Regions from separate parts of the Streptomyces sp. NPDC051963 genome, predicted to be linked through region 1. Evidence: riboswitches for the same ligand, from Rfam matches in the RefSeq annotation. Region 1 holds a riboswitch; the other holds the start of a gene.
What was found. A riboswitch is a leader RNA that binds a small molecule or an ion and turns the genes downstream of it on or off. The one in region 1 is predicted to bind glycine.

Region 1 (3,398 bases):
TGCGCCTGCTCTGCGGGCGCGAAGGGGTGCAGCTGCCCGAACTCGGGCCAGGTGACCGGCTCCATCTCGGTCGTGGCGTTGAGCTTCATGGTGCAGGAGCCCAGCGGGATCATGCCGCGGTCGAGCGCGTAGTCCCGGTCCGCGAGCCTGCGCAGGTAGCGGAGCATCGCGGTCTCGGAGCGGTACTGGTGGAAGACGGGGTGGGTCAGGTAGTCGTCGGTGCGCAGCAGTGCGTCCGGCAGCGAATCCGCCGTGGCGGAGTCCAGCGCCTCGATGTCCGCCTCGACCCCGAATGCGGTCCATACGGCGCCCAGTTGGGCCCGGTTCGTGGTCTCGTCGCAGGCGATCGACACGCGGTCGGCGTCCACGAGCCGCAGATTGACGCCGTGCTCGCGCGCACCGGCGACGACCTCGGCGGCCCGCCCCGGAACCCGCACGGTGACGGTGTCGAAGTAGGCCCCCTGGACGACCTCGACACCACCGCTGCTGAGCCCCTCGGCGAGGAGCGTCGCGTACCGATGGGTCCGGCGGGCGATGGCCTTCAGCCCCTCGGGCCCGTGGTAGACGGCGTACATCCCGGCCATCACGGCGAGCAGCACCTGGGCGGTGCAGATGTTGCTGGTCGCCTTCTCGCGACGGATGTGCTGCTCACGCGTCTGAAGGGCGAGCCGGTAGGCCTTGTGCCCGTCGGCGTCGACGGAGACGCCCACGAGCCGTCCGGGCAGGCTGCGCGCGAACTTCTCGTGCACCGCCATGTATCCGGCGTGCGGCCCGCCGAAGCCCATCGGCACACCGAACCGCTGCGTCGTCCCGACCGCGATGTCGGCACCCAGCTCACCCGGCGACTTCACCAGCGTGAGTGCGAGCAGATCGGCGGCGACGGTGACGAGCGCGCCGAGTTCGTGCGCCCGGTCGATGACCGGCTTGATGTCGCGTACGGCACCGGAGGCGCCCGGGTACTGGATCAGCACGCCGTTGATCTCACGCTCGGCGAGCTCGGCCGGGATGCCCTCACTGAGGTCGGCGACGACGACCTCGACGCCGGTCGGCTCGGCCCGCGTCTCGATCACGGCGACGGTCTGCGGCAGCGCGTCCGCGTCGACCAGGAAGAGGCCCTTCTTGTTCTTGCCCATCCGCCGGGACAGGGCCATCGCCTCGGCGGCGGCCGTCCCCTCGTCCAGCAGCGAGGCACCGGAGGTCGGCAGTCCGGTCAGCTCCGCGACCATCGTCTGGAAATTCAGCAGCGCCTCGAGCCGCCCTTGAGAGATCTCCGGCTGGTACGGCGTGTAGGCCGTGTACCAGGCCGGGTTCTCCATGACGTTCCGCAGGATCACGGGCGGCGTGAACGTCCCGTAGTACCCGAGCCCGATCATGGAGCCGAGCACCTGGTTGCGGTCGGCGAGCGTGCGCAGCTCGGCCAGCACCTCGGCCTCGGTGCGTGCACCGGGCAGCTCCAGGTCGTCGGCGTTCTTGATCACATCCGGCACCGCGGCGGCGGTCAGCTCGTCGAGCGAGCCGTAGCCGACCTGCGCGAGCATCTTGGCCCGCGCCTCCTGGTCGGGCCCGATGTGGCGCTGCTCGAAGGGGATTCCCTGTTCGAGCTCGGAGAGCGGAATGCGATGGGCGGTCATTGCGGAGGCCTCCTGGTCAGACACGACCTTCGAGGGGCACCACGGCGCGGGTCCCCGGACGGCCTCCCCCTCTGTCATCTCAACCTGAGAGCTTCACCGGCCGCCCGAGGGCTGCCGGCTTTCACCGTCGGTGAGAGCGGAAGCCTATTGGCACCCGCCCTGCTTTCCAGAGTGACCTCGTCCGTGCGGTACGTGAGCCTGAGAGATTCCGGGGAGGATTTGCTCCTTCGGCGCCTCCGATGGTGTCCGGAGGACTCTCCCGCACGGGGTCAGCAGCCGCTGTCAGAGTACCAGCGAGGCCGACGCCGGAACCTTCGAGTGGCCACCTCGGTGAATGTGCTCTTTTGTAGTGCTTACGGATGAGTTGCGACCAATTGGAGGGACCGTGCAGACCGACATCGATCCGCGCAACCTGATCGGCCGCAAGGCGTTCGACCGCAATGGCACCAAGATCGGCACCATAGACGAGGTCTACCTCGACGACGCCACCGGAGTACCGGAGTGGGCGGCCATACGCACCGGCCTGTTCAGCAGGGACGCCTTCGTCCCACTGGAGCCCAGCGAGCTGATGGAGGGGGCCCTGCACATCCCCTTCGAACGCGCCCTGATCAAGGACGCCCCCGACTTCGGGGTGGGCCGCCACCTCTCGCCGGAGCAGGAACTCCAGCTCTACCACCACTACGGTCTCGACGTCGCCCCACCTCCCTCGCTCCCGGACCGCGACTTCGGCAAACTGGCCGGCACGGACGACGCCTGAACCGACGGCATCCCGGGCTCGACCCGCTCGCCCTGCCCGTCGGGCTCGTCGGGCTCGTCGGGTCTTCGCGGCACGAGCGGCAATGGATCCGCCGGCTCCAGATCGGGATCGTCGACCCGGAAGGTCCGCACCCTCCCTGGCTCGGAGTCGGGCGTCTCAAACCGCACGGTGACCCGCCCGAGGCCGCTGCCCTGCACCCATCCGTGCCCGTATGCGGCATGCCGTACGTCGTACCCCGCAGACCAACGCCGCTCCACGGGCGCCGACGGCTCCTCGGCCGGTTCGCCGGGCGAAGGCTCCTCCACCTCACTCTCCACCTGCACCCCCGCCGCCTGCGCGAACAGGTCCTCCTGCGTGTAGTCGGCAAGCCCGCTGACGCCCACGCCCAGCAGCCGTACACCGCCGGTGGTGTCCACCGAATCCAGCAGCCGGGCCGCCGCCTCCCGCACCACCCCAGGGTCGTCCGTGGGCCCGCGCAGCGTCTCCGACCGCGTCAGGGTGGAGAAGTCGTACCGCCGCACCTTGAGCACGATGGTCCGCCCGGACAGCCCGGCCCCGCGCAGCCGCCCCACACACCGGTCGGCGAGCCGCTGCACCTCGAGGCCCACCCGGACCCGGTCGTGGATGTCCACGTCGTACGTGTCCTCGACCGACACCGACTTGGTCTCCCGCTCGGACACCACGGGCCGGTCGTCGTGCGCCAGCGCCATGGCGTACAACGCATGCCCATGGGCCTTGCCCAGCAGCCGTACGAGCTCGTCCTCGCCCGCCTCGGCGATCTCGTCGACCGTGGTGATCCCGGCCCGTCGCAGATGATCGCCGGTCGCCGGTCCGACCCCCGGCAGGGTCCGCACCGACATGGGCCCGAGCAGCGTCCGCTCGGTGCCCGGCTCGATCAGCACCAGACCGTCGGGCTTGGCCTGCTCCGAGGCGATCTTCGCGAGCATCTTGGAGGCGGCGAGTCCGACCGACCCGGTGAGCCCGGTGCCGGCCCGTATGTCGGCCCGCAG
Region 2 (3,398 bases), on a different contig from region 1:
TGGCGGAACTGCTCCTCGGAGCTGAACACCGGGACGTAGGCCTGGCCGTCGAGATCCAGCGTGGGCAGGTCCAGCGGGACGCTGTTCGGGCCGCCGCCGTTCGGCAGCGGGACCCAGACGAAGCTGCGGCCGAGGACCTCGATGAGCCGGCCGACGGCCGAGGGGATGTTGAGGGAGGCGGAGAGCACCTCCTCCAACTCGTTGCCGGGCCAGCCCCCGTGCGGGTGGGGGTGTGCTTGTGCCGGGAAGTCCGGGAAGTTCCCTGGGAAGTCCATCTGCTCTTACCGCCTGCCGAGATCACTGCCGTGGCTCAAAGGCTAGCGGGTGCGGCACCGGCGTCAGCCCGTGAAGCCGATCCGGCGCAGAACGTCCGCCGCGTCGCGGTCGAGCAGCACCGCGGAGCCGCAGCCGTCGGGCAGGTCGCCGCGCTCGACGGAGCGCACCAGACGGGCGGCCGCCGAGCGGTGGCGCAGGAAGGCGTACCGCGAGACACCGCGGCCTCGCTCGCGCTGGCCCTCCAGTGCGGTGCCGGGCGCGACGTCGAGCAGGAGCAGGTGCAGCGTGCCGCCCCGGCGGCGGGCCTCGCGGGACAGCCAGCGGCGCACCCAGGACTGCGTACCGCAGTCGTGCACGACGACTCCGGTACCGGTGCGCAGGGCGCGGCGCAGTCCGGTGTAGTGCGCGAGCCGGACCAGGGGGCGGTAGAACCCGTACGGCAGGAAGCGGGACACGCGCGCGTCCCAGCGGTCGCGGGTGTCCTGGGAGTCGATCCGGACGGCCTTCACCGCGCGCTGCATCAGCGTGGACTTTCCGCTTCCGGGCAGGCCGGTGATCACGACGAGGTCCTTGGGACCGAAGAGCAGAGCGTGCGGGCTGCGGCCGGCGCGGTCGCGCAGATCCCGGACGACGGGCGCCCGGAGCGCGCCGCGGGCCTCCCTGGCCGGGGCCGTGTGCTGCTCGGGCAGCGCGAGGGCCGAGCTGGTGGCGTACGCCGTGATCCTGTTCACCGTGATCGTCCTCCCCATGGGGTCGGGAGTTCCCATCCCCGTCGAGTGTAAAGAGAAGGTAATACGCGGCGTCTCCCAATTCCGTCCGCTTCCCGCAACAAGCCTGCTACAGGCGGCTGTGCCCGCCTGTGGACCCTGGGCGGTCCCTGTGTGCGGTCGGGCCTGACAGGTACCCCTGCCACGGCGGACCGATGCGTGCAATGATGTGCGCGCCAACTGCATACCGGCCGCTTGAATCCGCGCGGGAGAGTCCCTGGCAACACTGCTGTCGGGGCGCCGAAGGAGCAAGTCCCTCCCTTGAATCTCTCAGGCCCCGTTACCGCGCGGGCGAGGCACATCTGAAAAGCGGGCCGCTGTCGCAGTGGCTCCACCCAAGGTGCAAGTCGTGACCATCAGTACGTGTGGTCGTGATGAACCTCTCAGGTTCCGATGACAGATGGGGAGGAACGACCTCGCCCGTCATGCCCTGGGAGCAGAACCGATGAGCAGTAGCCCCCTCCGTCTTACCGCGCTCGATGCCCTGCATCGCTCGCTCGGCGCGACGATGACCGACTTCGCCGGCTGGGACATGCCCCTGCGGTACGGCTCCGAGCGCGAGGAGCACCTCGCCGTGCGCACCCGGGCCGGGCTCTTCGACCTCTCGCACATGGGCGAGATCACGGTGACCGGCCCGCAGGCCGCCGCCCTGCTGGACCACGCGCTCGTCGGCAACATCGGCGGCGTCAGGACCGGCCGCGCCCGCTACACCATGATCTGCCGCGAGGACGGCGGCATCCTCGACGACCTGATCGTCTACCGGCTGGCCGAGACCGAGGCCGCTTCCTCCGAATACCTGGTCGTGGCGAACGCCGGCAACGCGCAGATCGTCCTGGACGCGCTGACCGAGCGCTCCGACGGGTACGACGCCGAAGTGCGCGACGACCGCGACGCCTACGCCCTCATCGCCGTCCAGGGTCCCGAGTCCCCCGGCATCCTCGCCTCACTCACCGACGCCGACCTCGACGGTCTGAAGTACTACGCCGGTCTGCCCGGCACCGTCGCCGGCGTCCCGGCCCTCATCGCCCGCACCGGCTACACCGGCGAGGACGGCTTCGAGCTGTTCGTACGGCCGGAGCACGCGGTCGAGCTGTGGCAGGCGCTGACCAAGGCGGGCGAGGGCGCGGGCCTGGTCCCGTGCGGCCTGTCCTGCCGGGACACCCTGCGCCTGGAGGCGGGCATGCCGCTGTACGGGCATGAGCTGTCGACCTCCCTGACGCCCTTCGACGCCGGGCTCGGCCGAGTGGTGAAGTTCGAGAAGGAGGGCGACTTCGTGGGGCGCGCGGCGCTTCAGGAGGCCGCCGAGCGCGCCGCGTCCGAGCCGCCGCGCGTCCTTGTCGGGCTCGTCGCCGAGGGCCGCCGCGTCCCGCGCGCCGGGTACGCCGTCGTCGCCGGCGGCGAGGTGATCGGCGAGGTCACCTCCGGCGCCCCCTCGCCCACGCTGGGCAAGCCGATCGCGATGGCGTACGTCGACGCGGCGCATGCGGCGCCGGGTACCGCCGGGGTCGCGGTGGACATCCGAGGCAGCCACGAGCCGTACGAGGTCGTGGCGCTGCCGTTCTACAAGCGCCAGAAGTAGACACTCCAGTTGTGACGCCGGGCACATTCGCCCTGTTCACACCCCTCTTCCGTAGTCCCCCATTCACCAGCACTCCCCCGCGTACAGGAGAATTCAGGCCATGAGCAATCCCCAGCAGCTGCGCTACAGCAAGGAGCACGAGTGGCTGTCGGCCGCCGAGGACGGCGTCGCGACGGTCGGCATCACGGAGCACGCGGCCAACGCGCTCGGCGATGTCGTCTTCGTGGACCTTCCGGCGGTCGGTGACACCGTGACCGCGGGTGAGACCTGCGGCGAGCTGGAGTCGACCAAGTCCGTCAGCGACCTGTACTCCCCGGTCAGCGGCGAGGTCACCGAGGCGAACGAGGACGTGGTGAACGACCCGTCGCTGGTGAACTCCGCGCCCTTCGAGGGCGGTTGGCTGTTCAAGGTACGAGTCGCGGAGGAGCCGTCCGACCTGCTCTCCGCCGACGAGTACACCGCCTTTTCCGCCGGCTGAGGAGTCGTAGAGCATGTCCGTCCTCAACACCCCCCTGCATGAGCTCGACCCGGATGTCGCCGCCGCCGTCGACGCCGAGCTGCACCGCCAGCAGTCCACGCTGGAGATGATCGCCTCGGAGAACTTCGCGCCGGTCGCGGTCATGGAGGCACAGGGCTCGGTCCTGACCAACAAGTACGCCGAGGGCTACCCGGGCCGCCGCTACTACGGCGGCTGCGAGCACGTCGACGTGGTCGAGCAGATCGCCATCGACCGCATCAAGGAGCTGTTCGGCGCCGAGCACGCCAACGTGCAGCCC

Region 2: another riboswitch for glycine. It lies ahead of gcvT (glycine cleavage system aminomethyltransferase GcvT); the one in region 1 lies ahead of gcvP (aminomethyl-transferring glycine dehydrogenase).

Annotation. Positions count from the first base shown of each region.
Region 1 is NZ_JBIUCC010000001.1:1,502,209-1,505,606, forward strand. It holds gene gcvP (aminomethyl-transferring glycine dehydrogenase) at 1-1,631, opposite strand, end outside; glycine riboswitch at 1,808-1,903, opposite strand; gene ACIHFB_RS06475 (PRC-barrel domain-containing protein) at 2,017-2,388, shown strand; gene ACIHFB_RS06480 (DNA polymerase IV) at 2,310-3,398, opposite strand, start outside.
Region 2 is NZ_JBIUCC010000007.1:477,235-480,632, reverse strand. It holds gene ACIHFB_RS30185 (enhanced serine sensitivity protein SseB) at 1-275, opposite strand, end outside; gene ACIHFB_RS30180 (AAA family ATPase) at 339-1,043, opposite strand; glycine riboswitch at 1,240-1,339, shown strand; gene gcvT (glycine cleavage system aminomethyltransferase GcvT) at 1,489-2,622, shown strand; gene gcvH (glycine cleavage system protein GcvH) at 2,723-3,100, shown strand; gene glyA (serine hydroxymethyltransferase) at 3,114-3,398, shown strand, end outside.